DNA from 4 places in the Bacillus sp. XF8 genome. Region 1 is predicted to be linked to each of the others. Evidence: riboswitches for the same ligand, from Rfam matches in the RefSeq annotation. Region 1 holds a riboswitch; each other region holds the start of a gene.
The links. Region 1 has a riboswitch for thiamine pyrophosphate ahead of thiM (hydroxyethylthiazole kinase). Riboswitches for the same ligand answer to the same signal wherever they lie in the genome.

Region 1 (5,618 bases):
CATTTCATCCACACAAAAAATATCATCTACATATCGCTCTACAAGCTGAAATGTTAAATCACCTGGCCTTTTTACAGCGATACCATCTGCCATAGTTGGGGCCCCATCTACTGTTATCACTTTCTTTTCTTGCAATGATTGCTTCATCCCCGGACAAGCAAGCGCTTGTACACCATATATTTTCACCGACGGTTTTTGTTCTTTAATCGCCAGCGCAACACCTGCAATTAAGCCGCCGCCACCAACTGGACAAATAACAGCTTCGACGTCATCAAGCTGCTGCAATATTTCTAAACCTACCGTCCCTTGACCAGAAATTACAGCATCATCATCAAATGGGTGAACAAACTTCGCACCCGTTTGTTCTTTTAAATCAAGTGCATAAGCTAAAGCATCGTCAAATACATCACCTTGCAATTCCACATGTGCACCATATCGCTTAGTCGCAAGCACTTTACTGAGCGGTGCACCTTTGGGCATCACAATCGTACAGGGAATATCGAGCATATTACTAGAATAAGCGACTCCTTGTGCGTGATTTCCAGCAGATGCTGCAATAACTCCATTTTCTAATTCACCTTTATCAAGAGAAACCATCTTATTATAAGAGCCTCGCACTTTAAAAGAACCCGTCTTTTGTAAATTTTCAAGTTTTAAATACACTTCATTATGCGATAACTCACTGAATGTACTTGAATAATCCAGCGGTGTCATATGTACAATGCCTTTCATTTTCTCATGAGCAGCTATAATATCTTGTAAAGAAATCATGTTGTCGCCTCCGAAACGGATATATTCATACATGTTAGTTTGAGCCGCACCAATGTTTTTATGCTGAAAAGTAAAACTTTAATCTATTCTGTTACATATTGAGATAATCATCCGTCCTTGAATCTTTGATTTTTCTTTCCAAAAGCATCAAAATTTGGATGATCAATTTTATAATGTGTAGCTTGAAAAAACATTGATATTAATAAAAGTCCCACCGATAGTATTCCTAATACAATCCCACCGCCTACATGCTCTCCATACCTTCCGTTCAGCTCTGTATTAAAAAAATAACCTGCAAATCCTGCAGTTCCCCCACCTAAAAAACCTACTCCATAAATCATTTTTCCAATTGTTGTTTTTGGATTAATTGCTTCTTTTAAAATAGTTTCACGAAATTTATAACCTATTATTTTACATATCAAAAAATACCCTACCATTCCAACACCAATAAACCCCTTACTTCCCCATCTATACCAAGTTGCGACTAAAGTAAATATGCAAGATAAATCAAATTGAATAATACCAAAATAAATGCGCCACCCTAAATACTGTTCCCACTTAAATAAGTAAGAAAATACAGCCAAAAAAAGGTTTAAAAGCAAACCGGAAATAACATATAATATACTATCTGGCCATGTAACTAAACATACACACCCAAAAACTAACGGAAAAAAAACACTATAATAAATGCCTTTATATAGCCTTATATCTTTTTTTGTATTCAAATTTTCACTTCCCTATATACGTTATATAAAGTATAACTTTTATCCCTGGGAATTTCTTCACCCTCCATTGATTATTGCCCCTCATCAATCATACTTTTTGCTGTCCCCAAATAACGAGATCACTCTTTTTCCAAAATTGAGCGTATGGATTTTCCAATCCCATTTTAAGAGTAGTATCTATCACCAATCATCCTTTTCCTACAAAAAAAACTCAAATCCCTATTTTTACCTTTCCATACCCATTAAAACTCGTCATTGAAATACAAACTATTACTAAATAAAAAAGGGGAGGCGGCTTATTTCTATTTAAGCTGCCTCCCCTTTTTTATTTATTTACTTGTTCTATAAGTTTTTTTGTACTTTCATAAGGTGAATCTGCTAAACTTATCGCTGAAATAATGGAAACTCCATCTGCCCCCGCTCCTATAACAGAAGCAGCATTTTCAACTGTAATTCCTCCAATTCCAACAATCGGGACTGTAATCCCCGCCTTTCTAAAATGACGCAGACCTTTCGTTCCTTGTACTGCTTTTGTATCCTTTTTCGTGCTCGTTGGAAAGATAGGTCCTACTCCTAGATAATCCGCCCCATTTGCAATTGCAAAATGTGCTTCCTCTACCGTATGAGCAGATACTCCGACAATTTTATCTCCCATTTTTTCACGAACTGATGTAATTCCTTCGTCATCTTGCCCGACATGAACACCATCTGCATCTAATTCAATTGCTAATTCCACATCATCATTTACGATAAATGGAACATTATATTCTTTACAAAGCGCTTGTAGCTGCTTAGCAAAATGCAACCTGTTCTCTCCAGTTAAAGCTCCTTCTCCCTTTTCACGAAATTGAAAAAGTGTCACTCCGCCATCTAGTGCTTCTTTCATTACTTGTAATGGGTCCTTTTGGCAGTTATTACTTCCCATAATAAAATATACTTGCAATAATTTGGACATTTGTTGTTTATCAATACGCGCCATGTCTCTCATCCCCTCTTACTGCACCTCTTGGAGATTTCCATATTGCTCGATATCATTCGCAGTAGTGTTTGCTAGCTGATTCAAAAATTCAATTTGGAAACTTCCTGGTCCTAATTCTACTGTTTTAACAGCAGCTATTTCTGCTGCCACGCCATAAAATGTTAATGCAGCAACTGCTGCTTTTACATAATCTTTTTCAACTGCTGCAAATGCTCCCATTACAGAAGTTAATAGACAGCCTGTTCCTGTGACTTTCGTTAAAATCTGATGACCATTACGAACGATAACAGTTCGCTCACCATCTGTCACAACGTCTTCTTTTCCGGTAATCACCGTAACTGTATCTAGTTCATCTGCCGCTTGTTTCGCAATTCCTACAACATCACCGTTTCCGATTCCAGCATCGACACCTTTAATTTCCCATTTCTCATTAATTACATTAGCAATTTCCGCTGCATTTCCGCGAATCATTGCTAAATCCACTTCACTTGGAATGTACCTTGCAACTTCTGTTCGATAAGAAGTTGCGCCTGCACCAACTGGATCAAACAATACTGGTACATGATTCGTATTCGCTGATTTACCAGCAAGTAACATTGCTTCTACCTCTTCAGGACGAAGTGTACCCATGTTTAAAACAAGTGCTCCAGCAATACTAGCCATTTCCGCTACTTCTTCTTTTGCATATGCCATAACAGGTGAGGCCCCTAATGCAAGTAAGCCATTCGCTGTAAAATTTGTCACAACAACATTTGTAATATTATGCACAAGTGGATTAGATTCTCTTACTTTCTCCACTACTTTTTTGATTTCTTGTATATTCATTCTTTTCATCTCCTAACTTAATAGTGGGAGATACACAAAAAGACACTTCGCGTATGCAAAGTGCCTGAACATGTGCTTTTACACTCTCCCTACGCTGGCATTATCCAACAGGTTCAAATGGTCAACGACAGATTAGCCGTACTCTCAGTTTGCATCCGCAAACTCCCATGTGTTTTCTTATTCATCTACTTCAGAGTCTACTCTTATTCTAGTAAAATAACAAGTTCTTTACTCTATCATATATAAATCCAAGTTGATTTTCCAACATATAAATTGCGGCTATGAAAAATAAAAAGAGACTTCCTCTCATTTTCTCCTTCTGTTTTCACATGGCATGGGGCTAAAAAAGGAACTGACCGCTTCTATCCACCGGCGGATTCTCTCTACCACCTAAAAGGAATGGTTTTATGTCGGTCTTTCAATCCATATTTATATACAAAAACAGTGATAGGAAATGAATCCTATCACTGTTTCTCATCTTATTATTTTAAGGCTTCAGATACTTCTTTCACCATTGCTGATACAGACTCAAGTCCGCCACCAGATAGGTACCAGTAGTTTGCATCTAAATAGATTACATTGTTGTTTTTCGCAGCATTCGTTTTGCTAACAATTTCATTTTCCACAACTTGTTTTGCAGAAGATTTACCGCCAACAACAGCACCTCTATCGATTACAAATAAGTAATCTGGGTTTTTCTCAAGAATGTATTCAAATGAAATCTTATTACCATGCGTATCCGCTTTAAGTTCTGTATCCACAGGAGCTACACCAAATACGTCATGAATAATACCAAAGCGAGAATTTGGACCATATGCACTTACTTGACCGTCATTTGCTAAGATAATTAAACCTTTTTTATCACTTTTCGTAGCTTTTTCATTTAATGCTTTTATATCTTTTTCAACTGTTGCAATTTCTTTTTTCGCTTGATCTTCTTTACCGAAGATTTTCGCTAACATTTCTGTGTTTTCTTTAAATGATTTCATATAATCTTTTGTATCTTGTTCTACATAAATTGTTGGAGCAATTTTTTCAAATTCTTTGTATGAATCAGATTGTCTTCCAGAAATGATAATTAAATCTGGATTAATTTCATTAATTTTTTCAAAGTCTGGCTCTTTTAAACCACCAACGTTTGTGTATTTTTTATCTTCATATTTAGAAAGGTATTTTGGTACACTCTTTTGTGGTACACCAGTTACTTCAACACCTAATTTATCTAATGTATCTAATGAACCAAAGTCAAATACGACAACTTTTTTCGGGTTTGTTTTAACTTTTGTTTCTCCTAATTTATGCTTAATCGTAATTTCTTTACTTTCACTTGCTTCTGTTTTTTTATCAGAAGAAGCGTTGTTGCTACAAGCTACAGCTACAATTGCAAGCATGAAAGTTAATAATAGCATTGCTAATTTTTTCACTTTAATCACCTCTATAAATTTTTAAAAATTATTTTAAATAGATAGTAAGCTAGTACTACCAAAATAACCCCCACTATGAAAAATAAATACATATATTATTTCCGGCAATTTCCTCAATATGAATATTCATATCATAAATATCTTTCAAAACAACCGGATCAATAATTTCATTTGTTGCTCCTTCTTTCATTACTTTTCCATCTTTCAAAGCAACGATGCGATCGGAGTAACAAGAAGCAAAGTTAATATCATGAATGACAATAACAATTGTTTTGCCAAGCTCTTCAACTAAGCGTCTCAGTACTTTCATAATTTGGACAGAATGTTTCATATCTAAATTGTTAAGCGGCTCATCTAGCAAAATGTATTCTGTATTTTGAGCAATGACCATGGCGATATATGCTCTTTGCCGTTGCCCACCACTGAGCTGATCTAAATACTTATATTGAATATCTTCAAGCTCCATATAACGGATTGCTTCTTCAATATGATTCCAATCTTCCTTTGATAGATTACCTTGTGAATATGGAAATCTTCCAAAGCTAACTAATTCCCGAATTGTAAGTCTTAAATTGATATGATTTGTTTGCTTTAAAATAGAGATTTTTTTGGCAAGCTCATTACTCTTCCATTCGCCAATTTCTTTATCCTCTATATAGATTTCACCAGCATCTTTTTTTAACAGCCTGCTCATCATAGAAAGAACTGTACTTTTTCCAGCTCCATTCGGCCCGATAAAGGATGTTATTTTCCCTTTTGCTATTTTAATAGAGACATCCTCAACAACATTTTTATTTCCATATTGTTTTGATACATTTCTTACTTCTACCATGTCTTGCTCTCCTTTAATAGAAGATAGATGAAGTATACTCCACCAACAAAATTCACAATAAC
Region 2 (5,618 bases), on a different contig from region 1:
AGTCTCTTTCTCCTTGAATAATAAGAAGCGGTGTCTTTTGTTCCCTGGACATTTCTGCTGCCTTAGTTTTACGGATAGAATCCCAAAATACTGGTGAGCCTAAATGAAAATCTTTTGGAGGATTCTGGCTAGAGAAATTAGGATCATTTAATAATTCAAATTGCGATTTGTAAAACTGATATTCTTCAGGTTTCATTCCTCCAATAGAAAACAAGTAATCCAATTGATCTAAAACAACATCTTGGATCGTACGAGCTGGTCCTCCCATCACAATTGCCCCAGCAATGTTTTGGTTTTGATCTTTTTCAATCATTTGCGGGACCATCATGCCCCCTTGGCTATGGCCGAGAATATAAATTTGATTTTTGTCTATCCCTGGTTGATTTTGCAGAAAACGAGTTGCAAGGAGGGCATCATCTGTTGTCTCTTTATCAACTGTGTAAAAAGGGCTTAATTGTGTTTTTAAGCTATGTTCGTACGTTCGTTTATTATAACGAAGGACAGCAATTCCTTTTGAAGCAAGACCTTCAGCTAGATCGCGAAACGGTTTTAATGCAAATGCAGTTTCGTCCCTATCACTGGCTCCAGATCCTTGAACAAGAATAACCACTGGAAAAGGTCCATCCCCCTTCGGAACAGACAATGTTCCTGGTAATGGAAACGCGCCACTTCCAACTACTACTTCTTTTTCAACAAATGATTCAGGCTTACTATATGATGGGCGTTCTGCAACAGAATTAAACGACATGCTAAGTTGAAAATCATCTATTTTTCCAGATGGATCCAATTTAATTAGTAAAGGCACAGTGAATTGTTCAAAAATTAATCCGATTTCTACATTTGTATGAACGGAATTTGTTTCTTTTTGTTTCACTTCCCCGATTCCGATAAAATGACCTGCTTGTAATTGTAGCGGGAGTCCCTTCCAATAGCTTTCCAACCATTTTTCAGATATTACCTTTTGCAAAGATCGAGAAGTTAAATCAAATGCAGATTTATAATTTTCAGTATTCATATCACGGATAAATTTAAGAGTAGTAGATATAAAAGGGTTTTCATCGCTGGTATTCTCTACTTCCTTAATATTTGTGTTTGTTTCTTTTAACATTGAGGTTAATTGCTGGCTGAACAATGGATTATTATACGAATTAATAAATAAATCAGGATAAAAACTTGTTTTCAATTCATCTGTATTTTTCATCTCATTCAAACCGGGTGCGATGGAGAATTTCGTATGTGTAGTTGTTTCTTCCGCATATGTAACAGTCGGAATGCTTATCGCAAAAATTGTACTTACAAGTAATAACTTATTCCCTATTCGTTTTCTCGTTCTCATATTTTTCGATTCCTCCAATATTAAATTTTTATAACTATCGTACAATCTAGGTAGTTACATTTTCTAAAAATACGTTTGTTGATTATTTCCTTTAATTAAATTCTTATCCCTAGGAAAGCTTTCAAGAAAAAGTGAATGATTTGCTAAATTTGAAGTATATCAATCTATATTCCAATTATTGTAAGATAAATAGAGAGCAATAATTTTCTTTACAGCTATTTCCTCCCTCTTAAGAATCTTCAATAAAAATCATACTCTCCCTCTTTTTATTGTGTAATTTTTTTATAATATGTCCGCAACAAATTACTGAATTTAATTTTTCTAAAACGTAGAGATTATTTTTGTACACTAAAAAATGACTAAACTAAGTTAGCCATTTTTTGTAATCCGCAGTTACTTTTGCAATGTGAGTAATATCTTTTCCTTACAAACTTACACCTTCTCCCTTTTCTTCCACTGGCCACTTTTCTAATGTGTAAGCCATCTCCCAAAATGAATATTCATACTGGCTGCTAATTACAAAATGTTGTTTCATACGCTTACGATCAGCTTCTGTTACTGTTTCAGCAATTGCATCTAATCGTGCAATTTGCTCTTCTACTAAAGTACGGAACCAGTCAGAGCCGTATGCGGAAATCCATTCTTGGTAAATTGGTTCTTCGGGTTGACATTCTTTCAAACGTTCACCAATTTCATAATAAAGCCAATAGCAAGGTAAAATCGCTGCAATAATATCCCCTAAATGTCCTTCATAGGCAGCACGATACATATGTGATGTATACGCATAAGCCGTCGGTGCAGGAACGAATGATTCTTTTTCATCTTCAGTAATTCCTAATTTTTTTGCAAAATTCTCATGTAACGATAATTCAGCTTGGTATGTATTTTGTGCATGATGCGCCATGCGAGCTGTCGTTTCTAATTCAGTAGCTTTCGCCGCCCCTAACGTTTGGATTCTTGCGAAATGACTTAAATAATATGAATCTTGCAGTACATAATAGCGGAAACTAGCTAAATCTAGCGTTCCATCTCCTAGTTTTGTGACAAACGGATGGTTAAAGCTTGTTTCCCAAATTGAATTAACTTCTTTGCGTAATAACTGTGAAAATGACATTATAAGACCCCCAATAAATATATAAATTACAAATAATAGTTACAATCTGTATTTTTTATAAAATAGAAAGCTAAAACAGATTTCTCCACCAATTGTTTATCAGTACCTAGACGACTTGCCCTTTTACCAAAACTTGACTTTCAGCAGCATGCAGTGCATATAAATGGATGCATAAAGTGAAACTTTAATCAGTGGGGGTTTTCTTCATCCCACTACTGATTATTAGCCCTCACGAATCGGGCTTTTACGGGCAGTTAATCCCCCACCTAACTTCTTTGCTTTCGCTGAACTTTGAGGTGGGGGTCTTACTGCCCACAAATAGCGGGATAAAATAAAAAGCACTTTCTCCACATACGTAAAGAAAGTGCTTTGGAAATCATCGATATTTTATAAATATAATGTCCCATCACTTCCACTTCCCTACGCTGGTATCAGCCAGATCAGGTCCTAAGGGTCTCAAAGGTATACTTTGATCTCAGCCTATCTAAAGGCACTCCTAGTGGATCGATATTAACTATTTAATTTGATACTTATCATAACACAATTCATAGAACTGTCAAATATTATTTGAACGTTCAAACTTTATAAAATATTTTTCATCTATTCCCACTAATTGTTCAAGCCGCTCTTTAACATTTAAATTACAAACACCACCGTGGTAACAAATTACAGTCTCAATATCAAACTCTAAAAATCTTCTAAGCGATTCTTTAGCTATTTCCATATATGGTGTCGTTTGCGGGACGGGCCCTTTTAAGTTTCCATCAACGCATACCATTGCGTCACCTGCAATTAATGCTTTATATTTTTCACTATATAAACTAATATGTCCCGGAGTATGCCCTGGTGTATGAATTACTTTAATGCCTCCGAAAAAGGGTAAACTTTGTCCATCTTTTAATGTTTGATTTACTTTTGCTATAGGTGGATTTTTATATAGAAATTGCATAACTTCCGGAAGTGCATCCCATTGGTCTTTATTCATGTTACTTGGATTTGTTTTCATTAAATGCACTTGTCCTTCAATATACGGCTTATCTAATTCATGTGCGTACACTTCAATAGGTTGATCTGCTTTTTGTTGTATTTCAGGAAGACTCCCAATATGATCTATATCCTGATGTGTTAAAATGATTGTTTGTAATTGTTCGAAAGGCACACCAACATCATTCATCACATCACGAATTTGTTTCAATTGTCCTGGCATACCAGTATCGACTAATATAGCTTCTTTTTCATCATATATTTGTTCGATATAAATTAATCAAATCTTTTAAAGCCGCTGCCGCTGCTCCTCTTGGGCTCGAAGCTCCTCCGGTTGAAGTAACTTTTCCCATCGTATCAGTATGAAAAGTGATTCCTTTTTCCGTTCCATTTACATGAGCCAACGGATGTTCTTTCCCTATTTCACACGGGCAGACTTCAAGTTTAAGATTTCCTGAATAATCTTTATATGCTTTTGCTATTAGTTTTAGAGATTTACCTTGTTCTTTCGCTTTCAGTATATCTTGTTTCGTAACACTTTCTATACCTTTTATAGATATACAATTCAATGAATTTTCTGCTTGCAGCAAACTATTTGCCAATAATAATAGTTTACAAGCACTATCCATTCCACTTACATCTAATGATGGGTCTGTTTCAGCTATTCCTTTTTGCTGTGCTTGATGTAATGCTTCCTGGAATGTTACATCTTTTTCATACATGTCTGTAAGAATATAATTTGTTGTTCCATTTAAAATACCTTCTATGCTTTCAATTTGACATCCAGCTAAACTAAATTGTCCAATATCTAAAGTTGGGAGTGCAGCTGCAGTTGCACCGCTGTAGCGAATACGTACGTTTGCTAGTTTTGCTTTTTCTTTTATTTCTTGCCAATTCGTAACAAGTGCTCCTTTTGAAATAGACACTACATCCATATGGTTTTTAATCGCTGTTTGAATGTATGTTCTTCCAGGCTCGCCAGTTTGAAGATTTGTTGGTGTAGATTCTATTAATACATTACCAAAAGGAATTTTTTCACTTTTATCAAGTGGATAGTGTTTGATATATTTCTCTAATGCACAAGAACCAGTACCATAAATTAATAGTTCTTTAATATGTAAGCCCTTGTCATTATAAAGATTGACTGTACTTCCAATAATTCCAGTAAAGACAAGTTCAATTCCGTACATCTCTTTTATATATGCATCTTTCTCCAATACCAATTTCACAAACTCTTTTCCAACAGTTCCATATCCAGATATCACTATGTTAACTCTCATATCATCACCTCAAACTATTATGCTATTTTAATGTTAGCTCCATTATACTCCGAAGGTACGATACAATTCACGAAGTAAAAACTCCCTCACCATACTTTGAGGGAGTTCTTGCTTTTCAATATAAATATGAATCCAGTTATTTTGGTAAATTGGATAACTTTTCAGCAATTGTCCGGTAAAAAGTATTAATATCAGAAAAACCTAATGAGTCCGAAACACTTAGTCCAACCATATCAAGGTGATCCCAATTTTGTTTTGTCTCAATATGATTCCATTTTCCAATCTCTGGTGCACCATTATTATTTATGATTGTATCAGTTGATGGCCCTACCATCGAACTTGTATTTACCACGCCGTCATTTTGCCACCAAGATGAATCAATGAATGGTTGATTTTGTTCGTACCTTTCATATGATCCTAAGAAAATCGCATTCCCCATTAACGTTTTATTCATTGTGATGTGCGGTAAGTGAAGCCCTGTTATAGGAGCTGCTTGTGTGGCATGTCCACTGTAAGAAAAATAATATACGTCTGGTTGCGCTTTTACCCATTCATTCAATTCCCTCGCCCCATCTGTACTTAAATCCCATTGACTTATATCTTTCGTCCCATTCCAAATGGAACTATTTAACACACGATTTGAATATTGAAGAAATGACTCTCCGGCTTTCTTTTTAATTCCCCATTGATCCAATTTAAAGTCGTATAGTGATAGATTGTTATTTTCTCCAATTCCAGCAGTTGCAACTAGTAATTGCTTTACGGCTGGCAGAAGTAAACTTCCATCTGCAAGTGTCGTCCCGTTATGAGGCGTTGCCAATGTCGTTACACTATGAACATATGATTTTCCGCCATGGAACAATGGAGACATCTTCACATCTGCATGTTGTTTTGCATACTCCCT
Region 3 (5,618 bases), on a different contig from region 1:
GCTAGAAAATGTGCAACTGAACTACCAATTACACCACCGCCAATAATGGTTACATCATATATCTTACTCATGATTTTCCGCCCACTTTCTTATTGTTTCCTTATACATTCTTGCTTTCTCGTATGGATTACTATCACTTACAATTCCAGACATAACAGCAATACCACTCACACCAGAGCTAAGAACCGCTGCTGTATTTTGAGGTGTTATCCCACCAATAGCTGTAATCGGTATCGTTAATCGCCTTGCCATATCTGCAATTTCTTCTAACCCTCTTGCTGGAACACCCTGCTTACAATTCGTTGGAAATACATGACCATAAACAAGGGAATCTGCCCCGTTTTTGAAAGCTGTTATTGCTTCTTCCAAAGAATGCACAGAATACCCAACATGCAAATAAGAAAACTTTTCCTTTACAGATCTAACATCAGCACTTCGATACCCCAATTGTACGCGAGGGATATTTAATAAGATCGCTATATCAATTCGATCATTCATTACAAGCTTAGATGCTGGAAAGCCCCTCTTCAGGAGGCCCTCTACACCTTCATATAATTCTTTCGTGCTTTTCTCCCGCTCACGAATATGCAAATAATCAATCTCACTCTCAATCTGCATTGCTACATTCGCTAACTCTTTGAATGTCATCTGGCCATTTGAGATAACATGGAGCTCGTCTTTCATATTCATTCGCCTACTTTAAAATGTTTTCGAATAATTCATTAGCAGGAACGCTCTCTTTTGTCATTCCTTTTTCTTTCAACCATTTATTTTGTTTTTCCCATGACTCTTTTGAATCTGATAAAAATGGCTCATCTTTCGTTTCCATTTTCTCTAATAAAATTTTCATACTTTCTTTTTCAACTTCTGGAACAAGCGGGAAGTTTTCTTTTTCTTGATGATCTAATAAAATACCCAGTGCCTCATCGGGATTCTTCTTCATAAATTCGTATCCTTTTTTCGCACCGCGTAAAAAGGATTGCAACGCTTCTTTATCTTTTTTCAATGTTTTATCACCTGTTACAAAAACAAGTTCATGATAATTTGGTACACCATAGTCAGCTGGGTTAAAGTATGCAGGTTCATGGCCTTGATGACGCATAACAGGAACTTCATGGTTAATATAAGCACCTGTGACAGCATCTACCTTTTTCGTAATTAACGCTGGTACTAAATCAAACCCAACATCTACTACTTTTACGTTATCTGGATTACCACCAGCTTCTTTTACCATCGTTTTTAAATATGCCTCACTTAAAGGCGTTCCAGAATAACCTACTGTCTTTCCTTCTAAATCTTTTGGTGAATGAATTCCAGCCGATTTTAACGATACAACATGGTTTAATGGTGAACGTACAACCGCCCCAATTGATTTTACCGGGATTTGTTCATTTGCTTTTGCAATGACAACATCTGGCTGGTAATATAAACCAACTGTTACTTTCCCTGCTGCCGCTAACGTTAATGGGTCCGTCGGATTAGAAGGAAATTTAATATTCACTTTCACTCCTTCTTCTTTAAAATATCCTTTTTCAATTGCCGCATAGATAAAACTATGGACCGCATTTGGATACCAATCGAGCATCACTGTAATTTCTTTTTCTTTCTTTTTCTTATCTGATGCCGAATTACTAGAACATCCTGCAATCATTGCAACTAATAATGTAAACACAAAGATGCGTTTGAATAATTTCATGAATGTTTCCTCCAACTAATCAATTTCTTTTCTAATATAGAAACCAGTAATACAAAGAAGATGGCTAATAATGATAAGAGTACAATAGGTGCAAATACGCCTGCTCCATCTAATTGTGTCATCATTCGTTTACTAAAGTACCCTAGACCCGCTTGAGCGCCAAGCCACTCACCAATTGCTGCTCCAATGACACTAAGAGGAACTGCAATTTTTAAAGCAGAGAAAAAGTAAGGAAGTGCAGATGGCAACTTTAACTTTAGAAAAATGTCTTTTTTTGTTGCACCGTATGTTACTAAAAGTTCCTCCCATTCCTTTTTTGTACTGCGCAATCCGTCATACGTATTTACTGCAATCGGGAAAAATGTAATCAAAACTGTCACAACTACCTTGCTCCAAATTGAATATCCAAACCATAAAACAAATAATGGTGCTAGAGCTGTAATTGGAATCGTTTGTGATGCAACTAACAGTGGATAAAATGCTCTCTCCATCCATGAACTAGCATTCATTAACATCGCGAGTCCCACACCGAGCACGATGGAAATAACAACTCCTATTAAAACTACGTATAACGTCGCCGGTAGATGAACTGCAAGCAATATATCTCGCAACGCCCACATTTTAGCTAGAATTGCAGTCGGGGATGGTAAGATGTACATCTCGTCTACAATTCTAGCTCCCACTTCCCAGCTCACAAGTAAAATGCTACTTAAAATCAATGCAGGTAATAATTCTGTCATACGTTTCATATGAGCACCTGCCTTTGCAACATACCAAGTAGCTCATCTTTTAGCGCGAGTATCTCAGGCTTATACAAATCTTTTCTTGAACGATCAGTTCCAAGGGGAACGATACGCTCCGTCAAAGTTGTTATGGGCTGCTCCGTCACAACTAAAATTCGATTAGAAAGAAAAAGAGCTTCCTCCACATCGTGCGTAATAAATAAAATTGTTTTTTGCCATTGTTTCCATTGTTCAAACAACCATTCTTGCAAAGTTGATTTCGTTAATGCATCTAGTGCACTGAACGGTTCATCTAACAGTAAAATATTCCCACCTGTTAATAAGGTTCGAATAAAGGATACCCGTTGCCGCATTCCACCAGATAAATCTTTCGGATATTTATCCTCGTATCCTTGCAAACCAAATTGTTCTAAGAGTTCCTTTGCCTTTACATGCGCTTCTTTTTTCTTTACACCCTGACATTCTAAAGGTAATGCCGCATTTTCAATAATCGTTCTCCACGGCAGGAGCATATCTTTTTGTGGCATATATCCTACAGGATGACTCGTTGTTTCTGTCAGTTGGATAGTTCCAGCCGTCGGTTCTTCTAATCCTGTAATTAAACGAAACAATGTACTTTTGCCACAGCCACTCGGTCCAATGATGCTAACAAACTCCTTTTCTTGCACGAAAGCATCTAGGCCGTTTATGATTGGCTTTTCATCATAATGAAAAGAAACATTATGAAATTGTAGTATGCTCTTGCTCCTCAAAACCCCACATCTCCTTACGATACGCCATATCCCAGAATAAATACTCAAATCGGCTGGAATATAAGAAAATCTCTTCTAATTTGGCTAACTCTTGTTCAGATTTCCCAATAGCTAGTTCATTTAATAAATCCATTAACCAAATGCAAAGGTCTCCATATTCTTCTGAGCTATATCCTTGAATCCACTCCCCAAAGAACTCATGATTCCTTGCTCCCGGAATATCATTTAAACGTTTTCCAATTTCCCAGTAGCTCCACATACAAGGAAGAAGAGCCGCAATTAACTCTGCAAGCGTACCATTTTGAGATACTGACATCATATAGTTTGTATATGCTAAATTTTTAGCAGATGGTTTTGCCTCTTCCATCTCCTTTACAGAAATACCAAGGCGTTTTGCATACTGTTTATGGATTGTCATTTCTCCATTTAAAATACCATCTATTTGTTCTGCAAATTTTGCCATAACTTGCGGATTAGTCGCTTTCACAACTCCAATTGCATATAATTTTGCATAATCTAGTAAATATAGATAATCTTGTATGATGTAATATTGGAATTTATCTTTTTCTAACGTACCGTCCCCCATCCCCGTTACAAACGGGTGATTATGACTTTTTTCCCAAACAGGCTGCACAGTCTCGAATAATCTCTCACAAAATTTCATTTATATTTCCCCTTCCTTCATATCTGTTTATCTAAATAAAAAAGCCACTCCTATATATAAGAAGTGGCTACAGCAAATAAAAACACATTTATTCGTTGTTCCACTTCCCTTCGCTAGTATTACCTAGATCAGGTCCATAAGGGTTAAGGATTATTCCTCTCTCAGCATGCAAAGCACCCCTAGTGGTTGTTACTATGAATTTGTCCAATAAAAAAGCCCTGTTTCTTTACGCAAAGAAACAGGGACTGACTGTTCATGTCCGAATTGCTTCCCTACGCTAGCATAATCTAGATCAGGTAGTAAAAAGGATCAAAGACTCTCGGTCTTACTCTCAGCTGGCAACACCAGCTCTCCTAGCATAATATGAAATTACCATAGTCAGTATAACACTGTCGTGGGTCATCAGCAACTGTTTTAACTTATTACTATCTCATTTATCCTAATTGGCAAGGACTAATAACCAGTTGGCTTACAGATTATAAAATGAGAATTATTCACATCTAAGTTCTACTATATAAAATATGAAAAATAAACATTCATATAGGCATGGCTACTTGTTCTCCTACTAATAAGTACAAAAGTGATTTTTCACTATCTATTCAGAAAATATCGATTATCTTTTATTCATATTCTAATGATTATTTATCTGTTATTCTTGTAATATATTTCGATTCCATTAAAAAATTGTTATTTTTTCTCATTTCATATTACAGTTATGTGAACAATGCACAAAGTATTATATCTTTATACTATAATAAAAAATATATTAATACATCTATGGGGGCTAATATTAGATGAAACAGAAAGCTACAGCTTTAACGGCAACTACTGTCGCAGTCGCCTCTCTACTTCCATCCATAAATCAAGTAGATACGCGCACTGTAGCAGCTCAGCAATTGCCTACTCAAAACACTCAATATATAAAATCAAATACAAAAATATTATATTCGAATAACAGAATAAATACAATAAATAAAACTAACTCCTTAAAAAAAACAGATATTGCGTTTACTACATCTACTAAACTTAAAAATAATTATATCGTAAATACCAATATTTTAAACGTTCGCTCTGAGCCAAATATCAAATCCTCTATTACTGATAGATTACCAAACGGCAAATTCATCTCTGTACAAGAAACAAAAGGGGATTGGTATAAAATCTCACATAATGGGCAAGTAGGGTATGTAAAAAAAGAATTTGTATCCCATACATCACAGCCATTAGTAAAAGGAATTACAACACAAAATCAATCTTCCTTTTATGTTGGTGCACCTGTATTAAAAGTCCGCAGTGGGGCCGGAACAAATACCTCCGTGATTGGATCTTTACATAACGGAACACAAGTAGAAGTTATAGAAACAGTCGGTACTTGGTATAAAATCCGTTTTGGAACAGCTTATGGATTTGTAGCAAAACATTATATCATTGAAAAGCAACCACAACCTAAACAAGCCGCTCCTTCTATTCCTGCTGTTTTTAAATTTCCTACTCAAGGAACAATTAGTTCTACATTTGATATGCGCTGGGAACAAATGCATTATGGTGTAGATATTATCGCACCAGGTAATGTTTCAATTCATGCAGCTGCTGCAGGCAAAGTTATAAAGTCTTATTACTCTGCTAGCTATGGAAATGTCGTATTTGTGGCACATCATATTCAAGGTAAACTATATACAACAGTTTACGCTCATATGAAAGACCGTTCAGTAGAAGTTGGTGATCAAGTTCAAACCGGGGAATTATTAGGACATATGGGAAAT
Region 4 (5,618 bases), on a different contig from region 1:
ATATCTTTACTGGTGAACCTTTATCAGCAGGGCAAGGTGGAGTAATTGGAGTATTATTAGCTGTATGGATTTTAGCATTAGTGGAAAAGCAATTACGTAAAGTGATTCCTGATGCAATTGATATCATTGTGACACCTACCATTGCATTATTAGTAGTAGGTCTTGTAACAATTTTCTTAATTATGCCTTTTGCAGGTTTTATTTCAGATAACTTAATCGGTTCGATTAACTGGGTATTAGCCCGTGGCGGTGCATTTTCAGGATTTGTTCTTGGTGCAGCATTCTTACCACTTGTTATGTTAGGATTGCATCAAGTATTAACACCAATTCATATTGAGATGATTAATTCAACAGGTGCAACACAATTACTTCCAATTCTTGCAATGGCAGGAGCAGGACAAGTTGGAGCAGCAATCGCAATATGGATTCGTTGCCGCAAAAATAAATCTCTAACAAATATGATTAAAGGTGCACTGCCAGTTGGTATTCTTGGAATCGGTGAACCATTAATTTACGGTGTAACATTACCGTTAGGAAAACCATTTATCACAGCATGTATTGGCGGTGGTATTGGAGGAGCAGTTATTGGGTTGCTTGGCCATGTCGGTGCGATTGCTATTGGACCATCAGGTATGGCATTAATTCCGCTAATTGCTGATGGATTATGGCTTAACTATATCATTGGCTTACTAGCAGGATATGCCGCTGGATTTATTCTCACATATTTCTTCGGTATACCAAAAGAAGCAATGATGGAACAAGAGTAATAAAGTGAAACTTTAAATGGAAGTTTCACTTTATAGAACGACGAAACGTTAACTCATTTTAGGAGAGATACTCATGTTAGGATATTCAATTTACTTTTCACAACTAGATATGTCCTTTGTTCAAAAGATGGATCAAAGAGGAGTAAAGACAATTTTCACTTCCTTCCATATCCCTGAAGAACAAATGACTCATCAAATAATCCAAGATTTTTTGGAAGATTCAAAGGAAAACAATAGAGATGTTGTTATTGATATTTCACCTAATACTCTTCAAGTCATTGGTGTTAATGATTACCTTGAAATGAAAGACCTTGGAGTAAAGACAGTTCGTATTGACTTTGGAATTAGCGATGAGGAAATTGTGGAACTGCAAAAGCATTTTCGGATTGTATTAAATGCTAGTACTCTCGATGAACAAAAAATTTGCGAATTACAGGGCAAAGGATTAAATCTGGGGCATGTAGTAGCCATGCATAACTTTTATCCAAGGGAGTATACAGGAATATCAATGGAGTTCTTTTCTAATAAAAACCGCATATTCCAAAAATACGGCATTCAGGTTTGGGCGTTTATTCCAGGAGATAAAGTGTTACGAGGTCCAATTTTTGCAGGTTTACCAACTGTTGAAAAACATCGAAATCAATCCCCTTATGTAAGTTATGTGGAATTATCACAGGGTATTGATGGGATTTTTATTGGTGATCCTCAAATAGATGATGATACATTGGATTTGATAAATAGATTTGAAAAAGAAGGAATTATTACTTTACCTACAAGTGAATTGTCTCCGTACATTCCAAAAGACATTATCTATAACAATCGTCCTGATGAATCAGAAGCTGTTATAAGAATTGAACAAGGAAGAGAGTTATTTTCTAAGAAAGAAGAATTGTACACTACTACAAAACCTGGCAAAAGATTGATTGGAACGATTACCGTAGATAATGCTGAATACTTACGATATATTGGTGAAACTCAAATCATGAAACAACAGTTGCCAGAGGATCCACGAGTAAATAGTGTTGGAAAAATACACGATGAATATCTAAGCCTTTTAGATTATGTGAAAGCAGGAACTAAAATTAAGTTTCAATAACGAAGGGAATGATACCTATGTACTAGGGAAAAACGACTAGTCATAGGTATTTTTATCCCGCATTAACGGGCAGTAAGACCCTCACCTCAAAATTCAGCGAAAGCAAAGAAGTTAGGTGGGGGATGAAGAAAACCCCCCACTGATTAAAGTTTCACTTTATCAGGAAGCAAAACGCTGGAGTTAAATAGAAAAAGTATAAATGGAAAGAAGCTGAAATAATTGGCGGTAAATAGTATCCGAACACAAATAGAATTAGTCTTAGGTGAGTTACCTGACTCAGAGAGAAAGATAGCAGAATATATTCTTTCTCATACAAAAGAAGTAACACAGATGACAATACATCAATTAGCAAAAGAAGCAGAAGCAAGTAGTGCGGCCGTTGTTCGCTTTTGTCGATCATTAGGAGTAACTGGTTTTCCAGATTTGAAAGCACGTCTATATGCTGAAGTAGAGCATATACAACATGTAGGATATTTTGATATTGAACCTAATGAAAAAGTGCAGTCCATTATTGATAAAACGTTATCTAATACAGTACAAACGCTTCATGATACAGTGGGTCAATTAGAAACGAAATCTATTGAAGAAGCAGTTAATTTCCTAAGAGATACAGACGTTATTTATATTTATGGAGTGGGGGCATCTTTTCTTATTGCAGAGGATGTAGCGCAGAAATGGATCCGTTTAGGTAAAAAGGCTTATGCAATTTCAGATCGTCATTTGTTAGCGGTAGCGATGGCTACTCAATCAGAAAATGCCTTATTTTGGGGAATCTCGTATAGTGGAGAAACGAGAGACGTAATAGAGCTAATGAAAACAGCAAAAGAGCTTAAGTTAAAGACAATTAGCCTTTCTCGTTTAGGAAACAGTAAGATTTCTGAGCTAGCAGATGTATCTTTATTTACAGCGCGTGCACCTGAAGCCAAAATTCGTAGTGCAGCTACAAGCTCTCGATTTGCTCAACTATTAGTAGTCGATGTCGTTTTCTTTGTATACTCGTCTTCTCAATATGAGTTCACAGTAAAGCAATTAGAAAAGACAAAACATGCTATACAGAATCTGCGTGAATAAAGCTTTTCTGTTATAAAGTTGAAAAAATAAGTAGTTATGTGATCATTGGAGTAGCAAGTGATAGGCAGGGAGGAATCTTTAAGAATACCTTTGCATTTTTCTGATTATCGTGTATGATGAGAAAGTATTGGAAATTAAATCAGTGATAAACTAGGGGTGCCCAAGAGAAGCTTGGGCTGAGAGAGAAGTGCGAGAACTTCTTAACCCTCTGGACCTGATCTGGCTCGTACCAGCGTAGGGAAGTTAACGGCTTTACATAACTATGTCTTTATGAGCCAGGTCCTTGTTTTACTATGGACCTGGCTCTTTTTATTTTGGCATGCGCTGGCCACTAGTTCTCGTCCTTGTCACACGTAAGTAAGGCGGAAGCGGCTTGATCAGAATGGAAGAAGCGAAGCCATCGACCATTCTAGCCACTGAAGCTGGATTCAGAGTCAAGATAATCAAAGTTGCTTGGAAGATGGTTGGAGATTTCAAGCAAGGAAGGTTTCTTGAAACGATAAAGGGGAGGAAACACAAATTATGAAGCAATCTGTTTCAGCTGAGCAAATTGAATTGAAGTCGAGTTTACCTGGGAGTAAGAAAGTCTATGTTGATGGCCCGCGTGAAGGAATGAAAGTACCGATGCGTGAGATCGAACAAAGTGATACAAACGGTGTGCCAAACCCACCGATTCGCGTGTATGATACGAGCGGACCTTATACAGATCCAGAATACAAAGTGGAACTTGAACAAGGAATTCCAACGCCTCGTCATGGCTGGATTGTTGAGCGCGGAGATGTGGAAGAGTATGAAGGGCGTGAAATCAAACCGGAAGATGATGGTGTGAAGGCTGCATCCGAGCATACACCTGTGTTCCCACAAATGGATCGTAAGCCACTTCGCGCAAAAAAAGGGGCAAATGTAACGCAAATGCACTATGCTCGTAACGGCATCATTACATCTGAAATGGAATATGTTGCGATTCGTGAAGGCGTAGAGCCAGAGTTTGTTCGTAAAGAGATTGCAGAAGGACGCGCTATTTTACCAGCAAACATAAACCACCCAGAAGCAGAACCAATGATTATCGGCCGCAATTTCCATGTGAAAGTAAATGCGAATATTGGGAACTCTGCGGTATCTTCTTCCATTGCAGAAGAAGTAGAGAAGATGACATGGGCAACGCGCTGGGGCGCAGATACAATTATGGATCTATCAACAGGAAAAAATATTCATACAACTCGTGAATGGATTATCCGTAATGCTCCGGTACCAGTTGGAACAGTGCCGATTTATCAAGCGCTAGAAAAAGTAAATGGTATTGCTGAAGACTTAACTTGGGAAGTATATCGTGACACGTTAATTGAACAAGCGGAGCAAGGTGTGGATTACTTTACAATTCATGCAGGTGTACTACTTCGTTACATTCCAATTACAGCAAAGCGTACAACAGGAATTGTTTCACGCGGTGGTTCGATTATGGCGCAGTGGTGTTTATATCATCATAAAGAAAACTTCCTATACACACACTTTGAAGAAATTTGTGAAATTATGAAACAATATGATGTTTCCTTCTCTTTAGGAGATGGATTACGTCCAGGTTCGATTGCGGATGCAAATGATGAAGCGCAATTCTCTGAGCTGGAAACGCTTGGTGAGTTAACGAAAATTGCTTGGAAGCATGATGTGCAAGTAATGATTGAAGGACCAGGGCATGTACCAATGCATTTAATTAAAGAAAATATGGATAAAGAACTTGATATTTGCCAAGGTGCACCGTTCTATACACTCGGACCGTTAACAACGGATATTGCACCAGGTTATGATCATATTACATCGGCGATTGGCGCAGCGATGATCGGCTGGTTTGGTACAGCGATGCTTTGCTATGTAACACCGAAAGAGCATTTAGGATTGCCAAACAAAGATGACGTTCGTGAAGGGGTTATTACGTATAAAATTGCAGCGCATGCAGCGGACCTTGCGAAAGGACATAAAACAGCCCAGCAACGTGATGATGCACTTTCAAAAGCTCGTTTTGAATTCCGCTGGCGCGATCAATTTAACTTATCTTTAGATCCTGAACGCGCAATGGATTTCCACGATGAAACGTTGCCAGCAGAAGGTGCAAAAACAGCCCATTTCTGCTCAATGTGTGGCCCGAAATTCTGTAGTATGAGAATTTCACATGATATTCGTGAATATGCAAAAGAGAATGATTTAGAAACAACAGAAGCAATTGAGCAAGGTATGAAAGAGAAGGCAGAAGAATTTAAAGAAGCTGGTAGTCATTTATATCAATAATACGGGATGTACCATTCCGAACACCTTTTTACTTGATTGATCACATGTACTTAACTTAAATATAGAAGCCCCCTTTGCTAAGACGGTAGCAGAGGGGGCTATTATTATTTTTCCTTTAGGAACGTTCGATCCTTTAAGAATAAATTCCAGAAGAAGATAAAGCCTGGAAGTAAGATCGCAATGCCGATTGCATAGAGAATGAGTAAGGCATAGAATGTTTCCTTCGTTGTAAAGCTTGTGAATACAGTAACGTCTGGATAAATGATATACGGTAAATGCGCGACGCCGTAAGCGTAGCTTGCAAATGCATATTGCGCAACAACCGCTAAAACGGCGATCCGTGGCCAACCGAGCGTACTATGCTTTTTATTTGTCCACCAAAGAGAAGAATATCCAATTAC

Region 2: another riboswitch for thiamine pyrophosphate. It lies ahead of tenA (thiaminase II); the one in region 1 lies ahead of thiM (hydroxyethylthiazole kinase).
Region 3: another riboswitch for thiamine pyrophosphate. It lies ahead of tenA (thiaminase II); the one in region 1 lies ahead of thiM (hydroxyethylthiazole kinase).
Region 4: another riboswitch for thiamine pyrophosphate. It lies ahead of thiC (phosphomethylpyrimidine synthase ThiC); the one in region 1 lies ahead of thiM (hydroxyethylthiazole kinase).

What each region holds. Positions count from the first base shown of each region.
Region 1 is NZ_JAGDQK010000025.1:25,959-31,576, forward strand. It holds gene ilvA (threonine ammonia-lyase) at 1-771, opposite strand, end outside; gene J4P91_RS16430 (hypothetical protein) at 879-1,496, opposite strand; gene thiE (thiamine phosphate synthase) at 1,822-2,484, opposite strand; gene thiM (hydroxyethylthiazole kinase) at 2,491-3,309, opposite strand; TPP riboswitch at 3,370-3,479, opposite strand; gene J4P91_RS16445 (siderophore ABC transporter substrate-binding protein) at 3,783-4,724, opposite strand; gene J4P91_RS16450 (iron ABC transporter ATP-binding protein) at 4,798-5,556, opposite strand; gene J4P91_RS16455 (iron chelate uptake ABC transporter family permease subunit) at 5,550-5,618, opposite strand, start outside.
Region 2 is NZ_JAGDQK010000020.1:144,783-150,400, forward strand. It holds gene J4P91_RS13975 (alpha/beta hydrolase) at 1-1,336, opposite strand, end outside; gene tenA (thiaminase II) at 1,761-2,450, opposite strand; TPP riboswitch at 2,851-2,958, opposite strand; gene J4P91_RS13985 (MBL fold metallo-hydrolase) at 3,007-3,711, opposite strand; gene J4P91_RS13990 (homoserine dehydrogenase) at 3,689-4,714, opposite strand; gene J4P91_RS13995 (esterase/lipase family protein) at 4,851-5,618, opposite strand, start outside.
Region 3 is NZ_JAGDQK010000038.1:2,809-8,426, reverse strand. It holds gene thiO (glycine oxidase ThiO) at 1-71, opposite strand, end outside; gene tenI (thiazole tautomerase TenI) at 64-684, opposite strand; gene J4P91_RS21645 (ABC transporter substrate-binding protein) at 695-1,696, opposite strand; gene J4P91_RS21640 (ABC transporter permease) at 1,693-2,445, opposite strand; gene J4P91_RS21635 (ABC transporter ATP-binding protein) at 2,442-3,191, opposite strand; gene tenA (thiaminase II) at 3,160-3,855, opposite strand; TPP riboswitch at 3,944-4,046, opposite strand; TPP riboswitch at 4,108-4,220, opposite strand; gene J4P91_RS21625 (SH3 domain-containing protein) at 4,650-5,618, shown strand, end outside.
Region 4 is NZ_JAGDQK010000018.1:7,009-12,626, forward strand. It holds gene J4P91_RS11215 (PTS transporter subunit EIIC) at 1-767, shown strand, start outside; gene J4P91_RS11220 (MupG family TIM beta-alpha barrel fold protein) at 841-1,863, shown strand; gene J4P91_RS11225 (MurR/RpiR family transcriptional regulator) at 2,083-2,934, shown strand; TPP riboswitch at 3,077-3,192, shown strand; gene thiC (phosphomethylpyrimidine synthase ThiC) at 3,457-5,217, shown strand; gene J4P91_RS11235 (cytochrome d ubiquinol oxidase subunit II) at 5,322-5,618, opposite strand, start outside.